DNA from 2 places in the Claveliimonas sp. genome. Region 1 is predicted to be linked to the other one. Evidence: riboswitches for the same ligand, from Rfam matches in the RefSeq annotation. Region 1 holds a riboswitch; the other holds the start of a gene.
The links. A riboswitch is a leader RNA that binds a small molecule or an ion and turns the genes downstream of it on or off. The one in region 1 is predicted to bind thiamine pyrophosphate.

Region 1 (10,828 bases):
TAAACGGAAAAAACGCATAAAGAAATTCCTGGATGTCAACAGCAGTCATACGCGGGAAAAACTTTTCCAGGCAACAGATCACGGTCTGCATCGCATTGGAATATATCTTTTTGAATGCTACAAGATTCTCAATCCGGCTGTTTCCTTCCATGTCATAAAGATTCATAGACATCAGTTTCAGCATACATCCCCGCCTCTCCAGCGTATGAGCAAGTTCACCTGCAAACTCTGCGGCAGACAGGCAGCCATACCTGTCGAGAATGCCCCTTAGATCTGCCGCCCATGCTTCATGCTCCCGCCCCAAAAGAGCCAGGAAAATTTCCTCTTTCGTCTGAAAATAATTGTAAATAGACGTTCGGGTAAAAGAAGTCTTTGCTCCAATATCCCGAATTGTTATATCTTTAAAGCCCATCGTTTCATAAAGCGAAGCGCAGGCATTAATGATTTCTTCTTTTCTTGCATTCGTCAATTCTTCCGACCCTTTTGGCATAACTATTATTCCTACCTTTCTAACTGTTCAGGACACGTTTCGCCCAGGCTGCCGCTTTAGAACCGTTCACAAGTTCTCCTTTTTCCCAGGAAGCCGACGGGCAATGATCCCGCAAACTTTTTTCTGCCTTTCTTATTCCGCTTCCGCCGGAAGTGGCAAAAGGAATCACTGTTTTTCCGGAAAAATCATAGCTTTCCAGAAATGTATCCACAATACGAGGCTCGACATACCACCAGATAGGAAATCCCACCAGAACCGTATCATACTGTTCCATATTCTGTACCGGTTCTGCAATGGCCGGACGACAGGCCGGATCATTCATTTCAATCGTACTGCGGCTGTTTTTATCCATCCAGTCCAGATCAGCTGACGTATAAGGCTGCTCAGGGCGAATCTCATACAAATCCGCATGGACAACATCTGCCATTTGTTTTGCCGCGCGGGCAGTTACGCCGCTTGCTGAAAAATATGCAATTAATGTTTTACTCATCTTAAACTCTCCTTTAAAATTCCCACAATTTCATCATGTTCCAGAACTTTGTATCCGCCCGGCATGATAAGAGTGCCGTCTGCGATACCTTCTATCATGTCCTCTGTCGCTCCCAGCTGTGAAATGTTCATTACAAGTCCCAGCTCATTCATCCAGTTCTCCATTGCCTGCAGACCTTCTTCTGCCACCTGTTCATCTGTCTTGCCTGACGGATCAACATCCCATACATTGACGGCAAACCGTTTGAACTTCTGCAGCCCATACGGCAGAATATGACGATAATAAGGAAGCGAAACAGCAGCCAATGTCATGCCGTGAGTCGCATCTGTGTAAGCTCCTACAGACTGACCGAGCATGTGGACCATCCAGTCTGTAGATTTCCCCCTGGAAACCAACGTATTCAACGCCCATGTTGCCGTCCACATAATGTTGCTCCGCGCTTCATAATTCTGTGGGTCTTTATTGGCGATCCGACTGGAGTAAATAACAGAACGCATCAGACCTTCACTGATATAATCGCTTGTGTTATCGTCTTCTCCGGAAAAATACTGCTCACAGATATGATTAAAAATATCGTAAATACCGGATACCATCTGGTAATGAGGAAGGGTCAGTGTATATTTAGGATTCAGAACTGCAAATTTAGGCATAATGTTCTCATCCGCAAAAACATGGCCGATCTTCTGCTTTGTCTTATGATTTGTGATTACAGACCCGGCATTCATTTCCGATCCGGTTCCTACCATAGTCAGCACACATCCCACCGGAAGAGTCTCGCAGTCCGGTTCTTCAAAACGTATATAATATTTCTCCCAGGGATCTTCTTTACAATTAACAGAAACAGAAACTGCTTTCGCATAGTCGCAGACGGATCCCCCGCCAACTGCCAGCAGAAAATCTGCATTATGGTTTCTTGCAGTTTCAATGCCTTCATAGAGTTTATCCACTGTCGGGTTGGGCATAACACCTGAGATTTCCGCTACATTTTTTCCATTCTTTTTCAAAATTTCTACAACTTCATCATAAATCCCGTTTTTCTTAATAGACCCGCCACCATAGATCAGTATAACATTTTTCCCATACTTTGGCAGTTCTATGTTCAGATTATCCAGCGAATCCTCTCCAAAATAAAGTTTTGTCGGGTTACAATACGAAAAATTTCCCAGCATTTGCAGGTCCTCCTTTGATTTTTTATTCTGACACCATGTCAGTACATATACTATAACTCCATTCTGACATAGTGTCAATATTGTTCGCAAATTTTTAACTTTTTATTCGCCGTAGTCTAGTTTACCGGCCGCTGACATATAATACATAAAACAGGCCATTTACGAGGAATTTATGCTGACACGTTTCAAATCTTTCCGTCCATTTCGCCCTATTCTTCTTCCCCTTTTATTTGCAGGCGCATTTTTTTTCGGTCATCTGACCGGCTTTATCGTGGAGCAGGTTTTTCCCGCTGCCGCCGAAACATCATCGGAAGGAAACTGGGGACTTAGTTTTCAGGAGGAAGGCGAAGCGCCGATCGGAAACGCCAAAGCCGAAGATCTAAAAGAACTGAACGCCTACTATACAGGTGATACAGGTAAACAGATCATCTATCTTACTTTTGATGCAGGATATGAAAATGGAAATACCGGCGCTTTACTGGATGCTTTGAAAAAACATCACGCCCCTGCCACATTTTTCGTTGTCGGTAATTTCATAGAAGATAATCCTGATCTTATCAAAAGGATGGTAAAAGAAGGGCATACCGTCGGCAACCACACCTACAGCCACCCCGATATGTCGCAGATTTCTACAAAGGAAAGTTTTGAAACCGAACTTGGCAAGGTGGAGCTGCTTTATCAAGAGATAACAGGGAAAGAAATGACAAAGTTTTACCGGCCGCCGCAGGGCAAATACAGCCAGGAAAATTTAAAAATGGCCCAGGAACTTGGCTATCACACCTTTTTCTGGAGCCTGGCTTATGTAGATTGGTACGAAGAGGACCAGCCTTCCCGCGAGGAAGCCTTTGACAAACTGCTTCCCCGCATCCATCCGGGAGCTATTGTTCTTCTCCACAGCACTTCTTCTACAAACGCCGGCATTCTCGACGAATTATTAACACGCTGGGAGAAAATGGGGTATGAATTTGGGGATTTAAATGATCTTGTCGCCGAAGAAGGATAGAAAGTAATAAACAAAAAAGAATACATAAATTTAAATCGGGACGGGGTTTTTATACTCCCGTCCCAAATGAAATCCATATTAAAGAATGTCAATATATTCCCCGGCAAGGGCTTTATTCATACTGCGCACTGCACAGAATTTTCCGCACATACTGCAAGTGTCGCTGTGATCGTCTTCCGGACTTCTGCTGTCACGGATCGCTTTGGCAGTTTCCGGATCCAGCGCGCACGCAAACTGCGCATCCCAGTCCAGTTTTCTCCTGGCATCCGCCATACGGTCATCGATATCTCGTGCTCCCGGTACGCCTTTTGCTATATCCGCGGCATGGGCTGCAATTTTAGAAGCAATGATTCCCTGCTTTACATCTTCTACATTAGGAAGCGCCAGGTGTTCTGCCGGGGTTACATAGCACAGAAACGCTGCGCCGCTCATGGCTGCCACTGCTCCTCCTATAGCCGCTGTGATATGGTCATATCCCGGCGCAATATCTGTCACCAAAGGTCCCAGTACATAAAATGGCGCGCCCATGCAGATGCTTTTCTGCACTTCCATATTTGCAGCCACCTGGTCAAGCGGCACATGTCCCGGTCCTTCTACCATAACCTGTACATTGTGATCCCACGCTCTTTTTGTCAGCTCGCCAAGGCGCACCAGCTCTTCAATCTGGCACACATCTGTTGCATCCGCCAGACATCCGGGACGGCATGCATCCCCAAGTGAAATTGTCACATCATATTTTTCACAGATGTCTAAAATTTCATCATAGTATTCATAAAACGGATTTTCTTCTCCCGTCATGCTCATCCAGGCAAAGACCAGGCTTCCTCCCCGGCTTACAATATTCATTTTTCTTTTATGTTTCTTAATCTGCTCAATTGTTTTTCGTGTAATTCCGCAGTGCAGCGTAACAAAATCCACGCCGTCCTCTGCATGGAGTCTGATCACATCAATAAAGTCTTTTGCCGACAAAGTTGCCAGATCTCTCTGATAATGAATAACACTGTCATAAACAGGAACCGTTCCGATCATAACCGGACACTCCCTTGTCAGTTTCTGACGGAAGGGCTGAGTATTTCCATGGCTGGACAGATCCATGATCGCCTCTGCGCCAAGGTTTACAGCGCTCATCACCTTTTCCATCTCAATATCATAGTCTTTGCAGTCTCTGGATACTCCCAGATTGACATTGATCTTCGTGCGCAGCATGCTTCCGATTCCTTCCGGGTTAAGGCATGTGTGCTTTTTATTTGCACAGATTGCCACCTTTCCTTCTGCTACAAGCTGCATTAATTTTTCTACCGGCATATTTTCCTTTTTTGCCACGATTTCCATCTGCGGTGTTACAATCCCTTTCCGGGCTGCATCCATTTGTGTTGTGTAATTTTCCATCCGTAGTTTCCTCCTTATCTTTCTGTGTGCTCTGATCTGCCGGTCCTCCAGATTGTTCCGGCTTTTTTCATTTCAGCAGTTCTATCCTGCCACCTTCAGCAGTTTCATTGCGCCGCCTTTTTCCAGAATCGTAATCAGCAAAAAGGCAAGAATACTGCCTACTACCGTAGAAATCAAAAACGGCACGATATAGACAAACAATCCGGCCGGTTCCATCCCCATCAAGAATTTTGCTGCCGGGTACGCTGCCAAAGCCCCCAGGATGCCTGTCCCAAATACTTCGGCAAAGCAGGTTACGCCAAGTCTTCGGCACACCATATACACGATTCCACAGCACAGGGCACCTGCCATACTGCCCGGGAACGCAAGAATACTCCCGATTCCCATCACATTTCTGAGCAGACTTGCACAAAATGCAATTCCCACTCCCCAGCCCGGTCCAAGGGTTACCGCTGCCAGGATATTTACCATGTGCTGTACCGGCGCACATTTGCTTCCCGCCACCGGGAAACTGATCATACTCCCAACTACAGCCAATGCTGTCAGCACACCAGCCAGCACCAGCTTTCTCGTCGCATTCTTCTGCTTCACAAAAAACGTCTCCTTCCTATTTGGCTGCTTCTTCTGCGTTTTCACTTCATTTCGCCTGCTTACACGCAAAAGCGCTGCCAGGTACTCTTTTTATAGTTCTTCTTTAGCGTCGGTGTACAAGGGGCTAAAATCTCCCCTTCACCGACCATGTTGCCCCTTGTACACCGACGCTACGGGAATACGAGAAAATAAAAGAATTTTTTCAGAATGTTTCACGGAAAAAAATAGAGTTCCACCGACGGAACTCTATCAATTACTCAATATTCATCCCTACGTTGGCATTATCCAAATCAGGTTATGGGTCGAAACAAACCAGTCTCCTCTCAGCCGACTTCAGCCAGCTCCCCGTATCACTATAATTTTGTACTGGGTTTATTATATCCCTGACATCTGGATTTTGCAACTGCTGCGAAGGAATATTTTCAAAATTACACACCATGTTTCACAGTTTTGCCCACCGCTTACCCCAATTTGACACGTAGTAAAGTTTAAAAGTGTTACGTCACCAATTCACCAAACCACCGTTCAAACGAAGCACGGGCGCACATTTTCACTTCCGCCTCCATCGCCCGATACTTCTCCATCAGCGTTTTTCCTTCTGCGGTTATCTCGCATTTTCCTCCGCTTCTGCCTCCCTGATGGCGGATCAGCAGCGGGGTCCCAAGCTCTCTTTCTGCTCGGTTTATGATTTTCCAGCCTTTGCTGTAAGACATTTCCATTTTCTGACAGGCTTCTTTCATAGAACCGCTTTCTTCCAGGTGTTCTAAAAGTTTTATCAGTCCCGGTCCAAACACAGGTTCATCTGTGCAGACCTGCAATTTAACCACAGGCCTGAATTTCCGGCTTTCTTCTTTTTTATCCATTCTTTTCACCTTTTTAATTTTCTTCCAGGAGAAGAAGTCTCTCCGGAGCAATTGTCACAGCCTCCGGAATCCGGCAGCCGCCCCGCTCACTTTTCATCCACAAGCCTTTCTCCGCCTGTTGATCCGCCTTAAAAATAATCGTCTGTTCAAAGGGCGTCTCGGACTGCTCCACCGGCAGTACAGGAAAACGGTTGACTTGGTTTTCCCCTTCTGCTCCGCCTTCCCTCGACTTGCCTGCTGCCGGCAGGATATCATGGGCCCGTACTCCGATATACGCTGTTTTTTCCGAAACAGGTTCTGCCGTCCAAAGAGAAATCCCCCAGTCTTTTGCATAGACCTGAAACTGTCCTCTTTTTTCTATCTGTGAGATATTTTTGCATCCGGTCAATCTGGCAGCCGCTACTTTCCTGGGATTTTCAAACAGTGCTTTTGTATTGTCAGTGATCACATTTTTCCCTTTTTCCATAATCATCGTATCCGTACACAGCCGATAAATTTCATCTCTGTCATGGCTCACTAAAATGGTGCATCCTGCAAAATTCCGAATCCGCCTTTGCATTTCCAGCTGAAGTTCTTCCTTTAAATAGCTGTCCATAGCGGAAAACGGCTCATCCAAAAGCAGAATATCCGGTTCGCTGGCCAGTATTCTTGCCAAAGCCGTCCTCTGCTGCTGTCCTCCTGAAAGCCGAGTCGGATATTGTTTCTCCAATCCGCCAAGCTGGAACTGTTCCATCAACCCGGCGGCTTTCTGCTCTTTTTCCGCCTTTTTCCCCTGTATGCCGGCCATAATATTTTCTTCTACTGTCATATTGGGAAATAATGCATAATTTTGAAACAGATAGCCTACCTTCCGTTTCTGTGGAGATAGATCGATCTTTTTCTCACTGTCGTAAAACACTGTTTTTTCCGTGGCAATTCTTCCGTGATCCGGACGCACGATCCCGGCTACCGCCTTCAAAGTCATACTTTTCCCGCAGCCGGACGCCCCCAGGATCCCGAGACATCCGCCATTCATGGAAACTTTCATGTCCAGCATGTAATGTTTCAGTTGTTTTTGAAAATTGATCTCCAGCTGTTTCATCTTCAGCCGCTACCTCCGGTTAAATTTCTGGAAAATGTATGTTACATAGTTCATCCCTGTCACAACCAGAAAGGAGATCACCACCAGCACAATTACATACTGATACGCTCCCTCCATGTTTCCGGCTGCCACATCAGAATACACAGCCAGCGGCAGGGTCCTTGTCTTTCCCGCAATATTTCCCGCGATCATTGCCGTGGCACCAAATTCTCCCAGCCCTCTTGCAAACGCCAGGATCCCCCCTGATAAAATTCCGGACAGTGCATTGGGAAACAGGATTTTCCAGAAAATCTTCCATTCCGACATTCCAAGCGTCCGCCCAGCATCAATGAGATCGCCATTGACCTGCTCAAAGGCCCCTCTGGCAGAACGATACATCAAAGGAAAAGAAATCACTACCGCCGCCAGGACTGTCGCTCCCCACGAAAAGGCGATTTTCACCCCGAAAAACTCCAGAAAGAAACGGCCAATAGGCCGTTTCACTCCGAAGAGATAAAGCAGGAAAAAACCGGCTACCGTCGGCGGCAGGACCAGAGGCAGGGTCAAAATTCCGTCCCATATCATTTTCCATTTTTCATGACGGATCCTCACCACGAGAAACGCCGCCAAAATCCCGGCAAAAAATGTGATCACAATGGCAAGAGACGCCGTTTTTGCAGAAATCAGAATTGGTGACCAGTCCATATCCTACCTCTTTATAAATCCGTAATCTTCAAATATCTGGATTGCCTCATCGCTTTTCAAAAATTTCACAAATTTCTCTGCCGCCTCTTTATTTTCGGACGCGGAAACAATTCCTACCGGATAAATAGCCGGTTCTGCCAGACTGTCCTCCGGAGCTTCTGCCACAACTTTTACTTTATCTGTAGTAGCTGCATCTGTTGCATATACAATGCCGGCCTGAGCGCTTCCCTCTGCAACCCAGTTCAGTACTTCCGTCACATTCGTTCCAAGGCTGGCTTTTGCCAGTACCTGATCCCACAGTCCCAGATTTGTCAGAGCTTCCTCTGAATACTGTCCAACCGGTACACTGGCAGGGTCTCCGATGACAATGGTATCCGCCTTTGTAATATCTTCAAAAGAAGATAATTCCAACTGTGAATCAGCAGATGTGATCAGTACAATTTTATTTTCCAGTAGATCTGTCACAGAATCTTCTTCGATCATTCCTTCTTCCGTCAGGGCGTCCATCTGTTTTGTAGCCGCCGACATAAAGACATCCGCTTCCATTCCTTCTTCAATCTGAGTCTGAAGTTTTCCGGAGCTGTCATAGGTTCCGCTCACTGTAATATCCGGATTTTGTTCCTCAAACATAGGAATCAGTTCGTCCTCATATGCATATTCCAGGCTGGCTGATGCCGCAACGAGTATTTCCGTCTTTTCATCTTCTCCGCTTTCTTCCTGACCTTCTTCCTGAGTATCAGCCTCAGTTTCTGACTGACTGCTGTCAGATGCATCTGCATTCTCCTCACTGCTTCCGCATCCTGCTGCCAGAACTGCCGTCATGGCTGATACCAGCAAAAGACTTACGATTTTCCTTTTCATTCTCTTTCCTCCCTGCTTTTTGCAAATATTAATCTTTTTGCAAATATTAATCTTTTTGTAAATATTTATCTTTTCTCAAACTCTCAAATACAGTATACATCAAATTATTTTTAAAAACAATTCGCTTTCCGCAAAAAAATTTGCATCAGAAGCTTCCCATATCCTCTTTCCGGTCAATGTCTTTCAGCTCCCTCTCATCCGCCTCTACAACATAGACCTGCTCCGGGTATTTTCTCATGACAGCCCGGCCTCCTGTGTCGCCTTTTAATTCCAGCAATTCCCTGAAATATTTCTTTGGCCACAGCACCGGATTTCCCGGCTGTCCGTCTTTGCCGGCGCAGATGATCTTTCCCGGCCGTACTGCCGCCGTATTCCAGATTTTCTGAATCGTGGAGACCTTAAGTCCCGGCTGATCACACACTCCAAACAAAACACCCTCTACCTCTGGTTTCTCTCTTAAAACAGCCTGTAATCCAAGCTGCAGAGAATGGGAAATACCAAGGTGAGGCTCCCGATTTACGATTCCGCTGATGCCCCGCTTTTTTGCTTCTTCAAGGATCACAGCGTTTCCCGTCACGACAAAACGCTCTCTTCCGCAAAACGCTTCCAGTCTTTCCATGGAATGCTGATAAAGAGGCTTTCCTGCCAGCACTTCCGAAAGCTTATCTTTTCCATACCTGCTTCCTGTACCCGCCGCAAGCATAACTATGGCAAATCTGCCTTTTGCCGTCTCATAACACTGCACCGCTTCCAAAACGCCGCCTCCGATGGCTCTTGCCTTGTCTGAAATCGTCCAGCAATGTTCCTTTTCACACCGTGCGTCAATATCCCCGATCTTCATTCCTTTTACCACTGAAACGCCTTTCTGCAGCATTCCCCGCATCATTCCGGACATTGCGGCATACACCGGCTCCCCTCCTGTATAGGCTGCAATCTGCCCTTTTTCCACCATATCGCCAATGGAAATCAAAGGCTCCATCACTCCGTCACCGGAAGCTTTCAAAAGCCTTTCCGTCGTGTAGCCTCCCACTTCACCCGGCACACCGGTATTGGGAAGCGCCGCTCCATCATAAATTACCTGTCCAAGGGTATGTCCCCGTTTCGTTTCCACCACACAGTGGCAGTCCTGTCCTGCATAAAATCCCGGGCCGACGCCGACCACCAGCGGTGCGTCCGTTATTTTCGTCCCTAAATTCTTCTTTGCCAGGATAGCATCTACTACCACATCGGGACAAAATTCCTTTCGGATTTCTGCTGCCTCATCTACGATCAGCGCAATATTTCCATCCCCCATCACTGCATATGCCTCATCCAGAGAATGGACCAGGCGCGCTTCCATATCCTCTACTTTGGCGCTTCCTTCGTACACCGCTCTGGAAAAAGCCACCGTTCTTCTTACAGTTAAAGGGGCTTCTCTTTCTGTCATAAGAATATTATGTCCGCTGTGGTAAAGCCGGGCAGCAATTCCTGTCGCCAGATCACCGGCTCCTCTTATTAATATTTTCATCTCTTTCTATGCTCTCCTCTTCCCTCAGATGGCAACTCCTGTGTATACCGACGGTCCAGATTCCCCAGACACAGGATAGGATTCTCGTATCCGCATTCCTGAAGAATCTCGCAGATCTCCCGGGCCGCTTCCTTTTTTCCTGGCAAATCTGTTTTATTTAAAATAAGGGCGTATTTCACCGCCTTATTCACTCCTTTTGCCCTGCCTCTCTGGTGCATGGCAAGTCTGGCAATATCCCGTGGAAGAACCGGCTCCGTCATCTCTTTTTCCAAAATCCGAGCTGCCTCTTCCGCCCGAAAACAAACCTCTTCAAGGGGTCTTCCGATTGCATCCATACCATACACATACAAAATGCGTCCTGTCTCTTTCCGAAAGACCGGTTCCTTTTCTCCCGGCACCTTGATCGGCATACGCCGCGCTCCATCCGCCTCTATCAAAACCGGACAGTTAAGCTGCAGCAATTTTTCCATCCAAACTTCATCCGGCATCTGCATTTTCCCTGCCTCCGCCTTCTTACCCAGAAAAATTTTCCCTTCCCGGTCCAAAATCTGTACCATCTTTTCTTCTGAAGGTTCCAGTAAAAAATAAGGCTTCTCCTCTGCATACATGTGAGTAGTTGTCGTCACCGCTGCCGGAAGATTCCGGGATCTATATTCCTCCACAAGAGATTTTATAAGAGAGGTCTTTCCTCCCGCGCCTG
Region 2 (10,828 bases), on a different contig from region 1:
CATGGATGCCGGAATGTCCAGAAGAGCCAAAATCTCTTCATCCCACTGCAGGGTGTTGATATTAAAAAGCATGGTTCTGGAAGCATTGGAATAATCGGTGACATGGATCTTCCCCTTTGTCAGCTTCCAGATGAGCCACGTCTCTACTGTTCCGAATAAAAGCCGGCCTTTTTCCGCTTTTTCCCTGGCTCCTTCCACATGATCCAGGATCCATTTGATCTTGGTGGCGGAAAAATAAGCATCAATCTTCAATCCCGTTTTCTGCCGGATCTTTTCCTCCCAGCCGTCCGCGATCAGCTTATCACAAAATTTTGCTGTCCTCCTGCACTGCCAGACAATGGCACGGCATATGGGTTCTCCTGTTATCTTGTCCCATACGATCACTGTTTCCCGCTGGTTCGTAATTCCGATCACCGCAATGTCCGAAGCCTCCGCTCCGATCTTGCTCATGGCTTCCACTGCCACTCCAAGCTGGCTGGACCAGATCTCGTCTGCATCATGCTCCACCCAGCCGGGCTTCGGAAAATACTGGGTAAACTCCTTTTGGGCCATGCTGCAGATCCTGCCCTCTTTGTCAAATAAAATACAGCGGTTGCTCGTTGTGCCCGCATCCAGTGCCATTACATACTTCGCCATAGCTTCTCCCTTCTTCTATTCGACACGTAGTAAAGTTAAAAAGTGTTACGTGTCAGATTGCATGAAACGGTGGGTCAAACTGCGTTTTACGGTGGGTTTTTTTGCATATTTCCTACATCCGTACCCGGAAACTTTTCTCATCTTCTTCCAGGGGAAGATCCTTTGTATCCATCCAGTCGATCCGGATAAAGCTGTCATGGCTTAGTCCGTATAAAAGCTTATCTACCAGCTGGGGACGCCCCTGTATTTCCAGAGTAACGGTCCCATCCATCTCATTTCTCACCCAGCCGGTAAGTCCCATGGATTTTGCCAGATATTTCGCCTTATATCGGAAGCCCACACCCTGTACTAATCCCTGAAAATGAATCCTTTTACGCACCTCTGCCATACCGTTTTCCCTCCGAATTGTCTTCTGATCTTCATTTTAATTCTTTTTCGTATGTCTGGCAAGTATCACTGCCCAAAAGCGGTCCACACTATTAAAAGATTCTCACTGTCCAAAGACGCTTTGCTTTACACCCGCATTGCCCCGGACATAACACACCCGCCTGCCGCGCCGGCCTGCATCACTTCCTCCATCTGCCCGCTTCCCATGTGTATTCCTCCGATGGCATAGACAGGTACGCTGACAGACTGGCATACTTCTCTTAAAAATCCCAGCCCCCTAGGCTTTAAATCCTTTTTACAGTCCGTCTGGTAAATATGCCCTGCGGTCAGATAGGAAACGCCCAGCAGTTCTGCTTCTTTTGCCTCCTCCAAAGAGTGGACGGATGCGCCAATGACCGGAAATTCCGGCAGTCCTTTCTTTCCGCCATATTTTCTTAGAAGAGGCAGCGGAAGATGGATTGCTGCCGCCCCTGCTTCCCTGGCTGCCTGTACAAACGTATGGTAAATGCAGGGGACCTCATACCTTTTGCATATAGCATAAACTTCTGACGCCAGCCGTCCGTATTCCTCCTCGCTTAGATCTTTTTCCCGGACGAGCACCGCTTCCGGTCTTTTCAGACAGATTCTTTCTATCTGCTCCATGTAGGGGCGCGCGGTCAGTTTCCGGTTTGTCACTGCGATCACATGTTCCCAGTTTTCCCTCTCTGTCTTTCTGCACATGGGCTGCCTCCTACACATAAATGGCATCCGCCATAACGGGCTGCAGGTGATGTTCCCGCAAAGCTCCATAGATTTCCTCCACAGACCGGTCGTCGGAAATCTCGAACTGCTCATCCCCTTTATCCTGGACTTCCTCCCCGTGTTCTCCGATTCCGGTACTCACCCCGGCAGAAATTTTAGTGGCTGCGATCTGCATCAGATTATCCCTCACTCTCGCGCACTCCCGGCTGGACACGGTAATCCCTGCAAAAGGCATAAACAGCCTGTAGGCGCAGATCACCTGAAGAAGCTGTCTTTCGTGAACATCCATAGGATTGATCCTGTCATTGTTGATGATCGGGCGAAGTCTCGGACATGAGAACGCAATCTCTGCATGGGGATATTTTTTCTGTAAAAGATAAGCGTGCATTCCCGTGGCAAAAGCGTCCTTCCTGAAGTCGTCCAACCCCAGCAGCGCTGAGAGTCCCACTCCCCGCATTCCTCCCATCAGCGCTCTTTCCTGAGCATAAAACCGATATGGGAAAATTCTCTTATGTCCGGCCAGATGAAGCGTTTCATATTTATCCGGATTGTAAGTCTCCTGAAAAACTGTCACATAGTCCGCTCCGCACTTGTGCAGATAAGCGTATTCGTCCGTATTCACAGGATAGATTTCCAGCCCGATGACTTTAAAATATTCTCTTGCCATTTCCACTGCTTTTCCAATGTATTCTACTGTGGATTTTTTCCGGCTCTCCCCGGTAAGGATCAGGATCTCCTGAAGTCCGGTCTTTGCAATGGCCGCAAATTCCCGGCGGATCTCTTCTTCATTCAGCTGTGCCCTGCGAATATGATTATGGCAGTTAAAGCCGCAGTAAATACAGTAATTTTCACAGTAGTTTGCTATATAGACCGGAGTAAACATACTGACAGAATTTCCGAAATATTTCTGTGTCTCTGCCTGGGCCTTCCTTGCCATCTCCTCCAGAAGGGGAAGGGCCGCCGGAGAAAGAAGCGCCTGAAAATCCTTAAGCGTCCTTCTTTCCTTTGCGAGGGCGTTTCTGACGTCACTTTCTGTAAAAGAATCATAGTCATAGGCTTTCGTTTCCGCCAGCACCTGTTCCAGCATATCCGACGGAATCTGTTCCATATCCGGCAGATAAGTCATATGATCGATCCGATGTTCTTTTTGGTGCTCTTTGATCTCGTCACTTAAAATGCTTTCGTTGATCTTTTCCATCTCTTTCCCCTCCTAGTCTCTCAAATATCCTGTCAGCGGGGAAGAAGCGCTTCCGCCCCTTGCCATGGTCTGTCCCATTCCCGCAAGATAAGCGGCCCGTCCTGCCTGCACGGCAAGCCCCATAGCTCCCGCCATTGCCTTTACATCGCCGGAAGATGCGATGGCCGTATTTGCCATGACGGCCGCTGCTCCCATCTCCATGGCCTCACATGCCTGGGACGGCCTTCCGATCCCTGCGTCTACGATAACAGGCAGGTCGATCTCATCAATAAGAATCTGGATAAATTCCTTTGTGCAAAGCCCTTTATTGGAGCCGATAGGCGCTCCCAGAGGCATAATGCAGGCTGCTCCCGCATCCGCCATATCTCTGGCCGCATTGAGATCCGGATACATATAAGGCATCACCACAAATCCTTCTTTTGCCAGAATTTCCGTTGCCCGGACTGTCTCGTAATTATCCGGCAGCAGATATTTGCTGTCGCGCATGATCTCAATCTTCACAAATTCACTGCCGCAGACTTCCCGGGCCAGCCTGGCAATCCTCACTGCCTCCTCGGCGTTCCTTGCCCCCGAAGTATTTGGCAGTATAGTTATTCCTTCCGGTATATAATCTAAAATATTGGCAAGTCCGCCCTCATTTGCTCTCCGAAGAGCCATGGTCACGATCTGCGCTCCGGCGTTTTCCACAGCCGCCTGTATCAGATCCAGAGAATACTTTCCGGATCCTAAAATAAATCTGGATGTAAATTCGTGATCCCCCAACTTCCATGTATCTTTTTCTGTATTCATCTTTCTTTCCTCCCTGCTGTTATTCTTATTTTTTGTATTTCCTTTCGTTAGCGTCGGTGTACAAGAACATATATGGTATACTTTTCCCTTATGATTTTTCCAGGATCAGCTTCACGATCATATTTGCCTGGTGCGCCGCACACAGTGCCACCCGGGGCGCCATCAGTCCCGGCACCTCCTCTGCCGTGGATGTCTCGTCGCCGCACAGATAAAAATGTTCCGTAATTTTTCTGGTGCGTATGTTATTGCTGTCCCCAAATCCTGCCATGCCGCTTGCCGCCACCAGATATTTCCCCGGAAAATATTCCAGAGCAGAATTGACAAGCATTGCTTTATACTCCGGCACATCAAAAGCCTCACAGATATAATCATCCTCCTGAAACAATTCTCGGACATTGTCCTCCTGTATTTTGATACATTCTGTACGGATATCAAGATATGGATTGATCCTCTGCAGATTTTCTCTTATAGCGTCCGTTTTGTACATTCCGATCTGGCTGATAAAATACTGCTGCCGATTTAAGTTGGTAATGTCCACACGGTCAAAATCGATCAGGTGCAGATGTCCTACACCGATCCGGGCAAGACTGACTGCAATATTAGAGCCAAGCCCCCCAAGTCCTGCAATCGCCACCCTGGCTTTCGCCAGCCTCTCTTGTATCCCGGAGCTGTGCCTTTCTTCCAAAGCCTTTTCTATTTCTTGTTTTGTTATCATCCTGCAGATTCCTTTCCTGTAAATTTAGCCTCCTCCTACAAAGCTTACAACCTCCAGCACATCTCCATCCTGCAGGATAATGTCCTGATAGGAAGCTTTGGGGAGGATCTCTCCATTTCGTTCTACTGCAATGCGCTCCATACGATATCCCTTCTCTTCCAGATATTCCTTAAGCGTCTTTCCTTCCAAATGCATCTCTTCTTCGCCATTTATCCGAACCATTCTCCTTCTCCTTTCCTGCCTCGATATAGAGGAGCTTCAGCGCCGAGCGCGGCCGCTTTAACGGCAAATTCCCGCTTCGCGCGAGTGCGCATCCCGCGGAGCGTTTTATTCAATAGGGAACGAAGTTTCCTATTGAATAAAAAAGGTTCACGAAAGAATACACCCGCGGTGGTGCACCCCTTCATGAACCTCTGGCTCACTCTATGTCTGGCAATATTAATTTCCTATCAAATAAAAAAACGGGAAATGGATCTTTGCCCTTTCCCGCACTGAAACAATGTATTTCCCTACGTTGGCATTATCCAAATCAGGTTTCGGGTCGAAGCTTCTCTGCTTCCTCTCAGCCTGTGTACAAGCTCCCCGTTTTTACATATTTTATCTTAAAACTTTCCTTCTCCAATGTCAATACCCAGCCTGGCAAATGTGCGAAGTCAGAAGCTCCTGCTCTCCTGGATCGGAAAACGGATTTCTACAATAAACCATCCATCCTGGATTCCTGCCTCTATGGTTCCTCCCATTCGTTCTGTCAGTTCCTTTGCAATGGAAAGACCGAGCCCGGTAGAGCTGCGGCTCCTTGCCTCATCTGCTTTATAAAAGCGGTCAAAAACATGTTCAACCTCTATTTTTTCCGCTCCATCCACCATATTTTCAAAAGAAAGGACCGCACTTTCCTGACGGCGTTCCAGGCGGATACGGATTTTATTACGCCCATGATCCAGACCGTTTTTTATCAGATTCTGGATCACCCGTTTCAGCGCCGGAACATTTCCTTCCATTTCCAGCTCTTCTTCCGTGATGTAGATCTCCGGCTGTATACCCAATGCCATCCACTCTTCATAATAGGAAAAAATCGTTTCTTTTAATATGCGGCCCAGGCGGCACCGCTCCAGCTCCATCTGGTATCCTCCGCTTTGCAGCTTCGTATAAGTAAAAAGCTCTTCCAGCATATCTTTCAGGCTCCTGATCCTCTCCTGTATGACCTGAAGATATCTCTGCTTCTCTTCCTCGTCTTTACTCTCCTCCAGAAGCTGGAAATAGCCGTCAAGCGAGGTCAGCGGCGTACGGATATCATGGGACAAGCTGGTATATACTTCGGCAATTTCTTCCTCCTTTTTGTCCGATTCCTTCTTCCTCTCCCGCCTATCCAGAAGCAGCTCATTCAGCTTTTCCGCCAGCTCCCCGATTCCGCCGGAGCGGATCTGCGTCGTTACCATCATGTTGCTGTCATGTTCCCTTAAAAACGCGATCTGGCGGCAGATGTCTTTCATCTGCCGCTGATATTTCCAGAGCATACCTGCCAGGATCATGATAAGTATAATAAGCAGGGTAATAACGAGTATAACGATCATCTTTTTCTCCTTCCGCCTGACGGGACGCCCTTGAAAAACCCCTTCAAGCTCCTAAACGTCTCTCTTCTGGAATACCGCGCCTGCAAGAGCAAGGGCTCCTGCTATGAAAGCCGCTGCTATCATAAGGGCTGAACGTACATCCGCGCCGCTCATTTCCATAGGGATCATACTGATCTTTCCGGTTACCGTATGGGCCATAAAGTCAAAGCTTTCAAACCCCAGCTTCTGGATCAGAAGGTTTACCATTCCATAGAGCATCATGGTAAAGTTCATGCACAGACACATGCCCAACAGCATGCTGATCACACTGCTTCTTAAGATTACGCTGGCCGCTGTCAGAATGATCATAAACGCACAGTGGAGAACCGCCTGAATGCCAAAGTAAGAAAGGAACTCTCCTACATTTCCCCATTCCAGGTATCCGAAAAGCACTCTTGCAGATATCATTTCCAGTATGGCAAAAATAGCCAGAGCCAGTATGGTATAGAGGACCACTGCCACTGCCTTGGCTGCCACAAGCCCGAACCGGTTCCTTACCTGCCCGGCTGTATTCTTTACAAATCCGCTCTTTAAATCTGCATTGGAAAACAGGATCGTAAAGATCGCAATAAAAAGCGCGATAAATTTCCCCTGCACATTGGCAAAGAACAGATCATATACTGTCACCTTTTCTCCCGGAGTTGTAGGGAGGGTCACTGTCAACCCAAGGTTCGGCGCCCCGCTCTCCCCTCCTTCGGGATCCGTGTAGCTGACATTGGCATTTACCGGCGCTGTCCTCATGGCCTCTGAATCTTCATTATATTCATAAAAGCTCATATAATCAGTAAGCAGCACGGAGATCGCCATCACAAGCATAATGATATAAGCGCTCTTTGTGTGAAACATCCGGTATACTTCCATTTTTATCATATTAAACATGTGCGTTCCCTCCTGTCAGATTAAGAAAATACGTTTCCAGCTCTTCATTGGTCACAGCAAGCCCTTTCACGGGAATGCCTGCTTTTGCAAATTCCATATTAAGCCGGGCGCTCTCTTCCAGCCGCTCAAACACATATATGTGCTCTTTGTCCATTACCTGGTACCGGCGTATTCCCAGCCGGTCCAGTACCGGAATGGCAAGTTCCGGCGACGAGAGGGTGATCTCCAGCCGTTCGCTGCATCTTTCCCGCAGCTCCTCGTCTGTGATCTCCTGCAGAAGGGTTCCCTGGTGGATGATCCCGTAATCTGTGGCAATCTTGGACAATTCCTCCAAAATATGGCTGGATATGAGGATCGTCATATTTCTCTCTTTGTTCAGCCGCAGGATGGTTTCTCTTACCTCCGCAATTCCCTGGGGATCCAGACCGTTGATAGGCTCGTCCAGCACCAGAAGATCCGGCTCGCCGATGAGGGCCATGGCGATTCCAAGCCGCTGTTTCATACCAAGAGAGTACCTTTTCACAAGTTTTTTCCCTACATCCTTCAGTCCCACAACTTCAAGAAGCTCTTCCATATATCCTTTCTTCTGTACTCCAAGAAGAAGGCATTTCATTTTCATATTATCCCGGGCCGTCATATTTCCGTAAAGTCCCGGCCCCTCAATCAGACACCCTACTCTGGAACGGATCTGTTTCAGCTCCTTTCCCCTGCAGCCGAACATCTCGATCTCTCCTGCTGTCGGTGAGGCAAGGCCGCCGATCATTCTGAGAGTCGTTGTCTTTCCGGCTCCGTTCCTTCCGATAAATCCGTAAATAGCCCCTCGTTTTATGTGCATACTCACCTGATCGACCGCCTTGTGTCTGCCAAACTGCTTTGTCAGGGCGCTGGTGCTAAGTAATACTTCACTCACCGTCTCTTTCACTCCTTTTCTTTTTATTTACAGGCTACAGTCTAAACTTCTTCCTTTAATCCTTCGCAAATAAATATTAAAGAAAAGGTAAAGATTACTGGCAGATGCGGTAGCCGATCCCCCAGATCGTCTCAATGTATTCTGTATCAGACACACCCTTCAGTTTTTTGCGTATATTGCTGATATGGACATCCAATGTCTTTGTCTCTCCTATATAAGGCTCCTGCCATGCATACTCAAAAATTTCCTCCTTGCTGTATACCTTCCTGGGATGAGAGAGAAGCAGCTCTAAAATGGCAAATTCCTGCCGGGTAAGGCGGGGAAGCTCACATTTTCCCACTGTCACCGTAAAGGCGTCCTTGTCAAGAGTCATATCTTTATAAATGATCTTCCGTTCGTCCGCCCCTGATTTCGGTCCTTTTCTTCGAAGCTGTACCTCTATACGCGCCAGTACTTCACGGATTTCAAAAGGCTTTGTGATGTAATCGTCCGCCCCGCTTTTAAGCAGATCAATCTTATCATCCAGCATATCTCTTGCTGTGAGAACAATCACCGGGGTATCTCCCTTTCCCCTGATCTCCTCAAGAACCTTCTCGCCCGGAATACCGGGCAGCATCAGATCCAGTATTGCCAGATCATAGTCTTCCGTTTTCATAAGAAGCCGGGCCTCCGTTCCGGAAAATGCCTGTCCGCACTCATACCCCGCCTTTTCCAATGCTTCTTTCAGAAGATTGTTAATATTTGTATCGTCATCTATGATAAGAATGCGCTCCATTTCCACAAAATTCTCCTTTCATGTCCGCCCCTCAAAATTCACTGCTTTTGAGGTCTTCCCTCCAAGCTAATATTATGATAGCAATTGTGCCACTTCCCACCGGGAAAGTCAACCGGGAGCTTTACCGGAAGCGTATGGGACCGTCCTAAGGTGTGTTATAAAACTTTACATCGGAGCGTTTGAATGCTATAATAAATAAAATTTTACAGTAAAGGAGGCAAAATATATGGACAGTTGTGATAAGCAAAGTCAACGTACATACAGCGGTGGAAATGACTTGAATAATATTTCAAGTGTCTGTATTTATGCCCTTTTGTAATATATTTAAGCCTTTTCCATCGTCAGAGAATGTCACAACCGTATGTAACTGTATGTGTTTGTGCAGCGTTCAGCTGTGATGGATTTTTTATGCCCTTTTTCAGGGAGATAGGAGGCTTATTTTGAAAAGAAAACATATCTTAACGGACATCCGTTTCACAAGTTCTTACAACAATGAAGAAATTGGCAGCCTGATCACAACAAATTATATTAAAATATCCCGGGATCTGTCTGTCCGTCAGGCAATGCGGGAACTGATCAAAGAAGCCGGGAATCATAATAATATTTCAACAATCTATGTAGTCGATCAAGACGATAGGTTTTACGGTACAATTGATCTGAAAGATCTGATTGCCGCAAGAAAATACGATGCTTTGGACAATATTATCACCCGCTCCCACCCTTATCTTCTCGATCATGAAAAAATATCGGAGAAGATAGAAAAGATCAAAGAATATGCGCAGGATTCTCTTCCTGTATTAACCGGCGAGGGAAAAATAATCGGCATTTTAACATCGCGGGATATGCTGGAAGCCATAGATGATGAAATGGGCGACGACTATGCAAAACTTGGCGGCTTAACGAAAGAAGAAGATTTAAAAGAAACAACAAAAGAAAGTATGAAAAAGCGGCTTCCATGGCTCGTTATCCTGCTGTTTTTGGGAATGGGCGTTTCTGCCGTTGTCGGCGCTTTTGAAAATATTGTTGCAGTACTGCCCATTATTATTTGTTTCCAATCGTTAATTTTAGATATGGCCGGGAATGTGGGGACACAGTCTCTGGCAGTAACGATAAGGGTTCTTGTGGATGCGGAAATGAAGCGAAGGGATAAACTTTCCCTTATTATAAAAGAATTGAAAATCGGCCTGGGAAATGGCGTCCTGCTCGGGGTTCTGTCTTTATTTTTCCTTGGAATATATATTTATTTCTTTAAGAACTACCAGCTTTTTAATGCGTTAATGATATCCGGATGTGTCGGCGCAGCATTATTAGTGTCTATGGCCATATCAAGCCTGGTAGGGACGCTGATCCCTCTGTTTTTTCATAAGGTCAAAGTGGATCCCGCAATCGCGTCAGGCCCGCTTATTACAACAGTCAATGACCTGGTAGCTGTCGTCACTTATTACGGACTGGCATGGATCCTCCTGATCCATTGGAGGCACCTCATATAAATGCCGTATCTTTTAAAAAAGGGTGAAAAGGAACCGGTGCAGATGTGATTTTTCGGTTGTCATCATTTGTCAGTATGCTATAATTTTGTCATATAAATCTTCGGACGAAGGGTCTATATCATATATAGAAGCCTCTTGTCCGGAAAATCTGGAGAAAGAAGGAATCTATATGAGTTTATTCGAGAATAAAAAAATTGCCGTGGTCGGTCTTGGCGGAGTGGGCGGCTACATAGGCGCTCTGCTTGCCGATACTTATCCCCATGTCTCCTTTGTTGCCAGAGGCGCACGGAAGAAGGCCATTGATGAACATGGCCTAATCCTCCACAGTGATTACCGTGGAGAGCGTATCGTTCATCCGGAAAGGACAGTAGAGTCTGCCGAAGATCTGGAGATACAGGATTACATTTTCATCTGTGTCAAAAATTATTCCCTGCAGGACGCCTGTCTTTCCATGAAAAACTGCGTCGGCGATCACACAGTCATTGTCCCCGTAATGAACGGGGCTGACCCGGCCGACAGGGTCAGAGGATATTTATCTCATGGAACGGTGATCGATTCTCTCATTTACATTGTCGCATTTGCCAATGCGGATTTCTCCGTCACTCAGCAGGATCAGTTTGCCAATCTCCATGTGGGAATTCAAAACGCCTCGGAAGCGCAATGGGAGATCATCCTTTCCGTTTCCGGGCTGTTAAACG

Region 2: linked by a shared signal. The riboswitch ahead of thiS (sulfur carrier protein ThiS) and the one ahead of thiW (energy coupling factor transporter S component ThiW) in region 1 are both predicted to bind thiamine pyrophosphate.

Annotation. Positions count from the first base shown of each region.
Region 1 covers NZ_JAYAZJ010000102.1:16,881-27,708, reverse strand. Annotated here, with positions in the region: gene WJ238_RS09525 (TetR/AcrR family transcriptional regulator) at 1-490, opposite strand, end outside; gene WJ238_RS09520 (flavodoxin) at 510-980, opposite strand; gene WJ238_RS09515 (iron-containing alcohol dehydrogenase) at 977-2,149, opposite strand; gene WJ238_RS09510 (polysaccharide deacetylase family protein) at 2,322-3,152, shown strand; gene thiC (phosphomethylpyrimidine synthase ThiC) at 3,231-4,541, opposite strand; gene thiW (energy coupling factor transporter S component ThiW) at 4,623-5,132, opposite strand; TPP riboswitch at 5,383-5,488, opposite strand; gene WJ238_RS09495 (winged helix-turn-helix domain-containing protein) at 5,630-5,995, opposite strand; gene WJ238_RS09490 (sulfate/molybdate ABC transporter ATP-binding protein) at 6,009-7,076, opposite strand; gene modB (molybdate ABC transporter permease subunit) at 7,086-7,760, opposite strand; gene modA (molybdate ABC transporter substrate-binding protein) at 7,764-8,621, opposite strand; gene yqeB (selenium-dependent molybdenum cofactor biosynthesis protein YqeB) at 8,767-10,128, opposite strand; gene yqeC (selenium cofactor biosynthesis protein YqeC) at 10,125-10,828, opposite strand, start outside.
Region 2 covers NZ_JAYAZJ010000081.1:62,975-73,802, forward strand. Annotated here, with positions in the region: gene glpK (glycerol kinase GlpK) at 1-636, opposite strand, end outside; gene WJ238_RS07485 (acylphosphatase) at 749-1,024, opposite strand; gene WJ238_RS07490 (thiamine phosphate synthase) at 1,150-1,743, opposite strand; gene thiH (2-iminoacetate synthase ThiH) at 1,754-2,962, opposite strand; gene WJ238_RS07500 (thiazole synthase) at 2,975-3,751, opposite strand; gene thiF (sulfur carrier protein ThiS adenylyltransferase ThiF) at 3,840-4,466, opposite strand; gene thiS (sulfur carrier protein ThiS) at 4,491-4,688, opposite strand; TPP riboswitch at 4,956-5,061, opposite strand; gene WJ238_RS07515 (sensor histidine kinase) at 5,120-6,037, opposite strand; gene WJ238_RS07520 (ABC transporter permease) at 6,089-6,955, opposite strand; gene WJ238_RS07525 (ABC transporter ATP-binding protein) at 6,948-7,865, opposite strand; gene WJ238_RS07530 (response regulator transcription factor) at 7,960-8,640, opposite strand; partial or broken gene WJ238_RS07535 (magnesium transporter) at 9,105-10,130, shown strand; gene WJ238_RS07540 (ketopantoate reductase family protein) at 10,300-10,828, shown strand, end outside.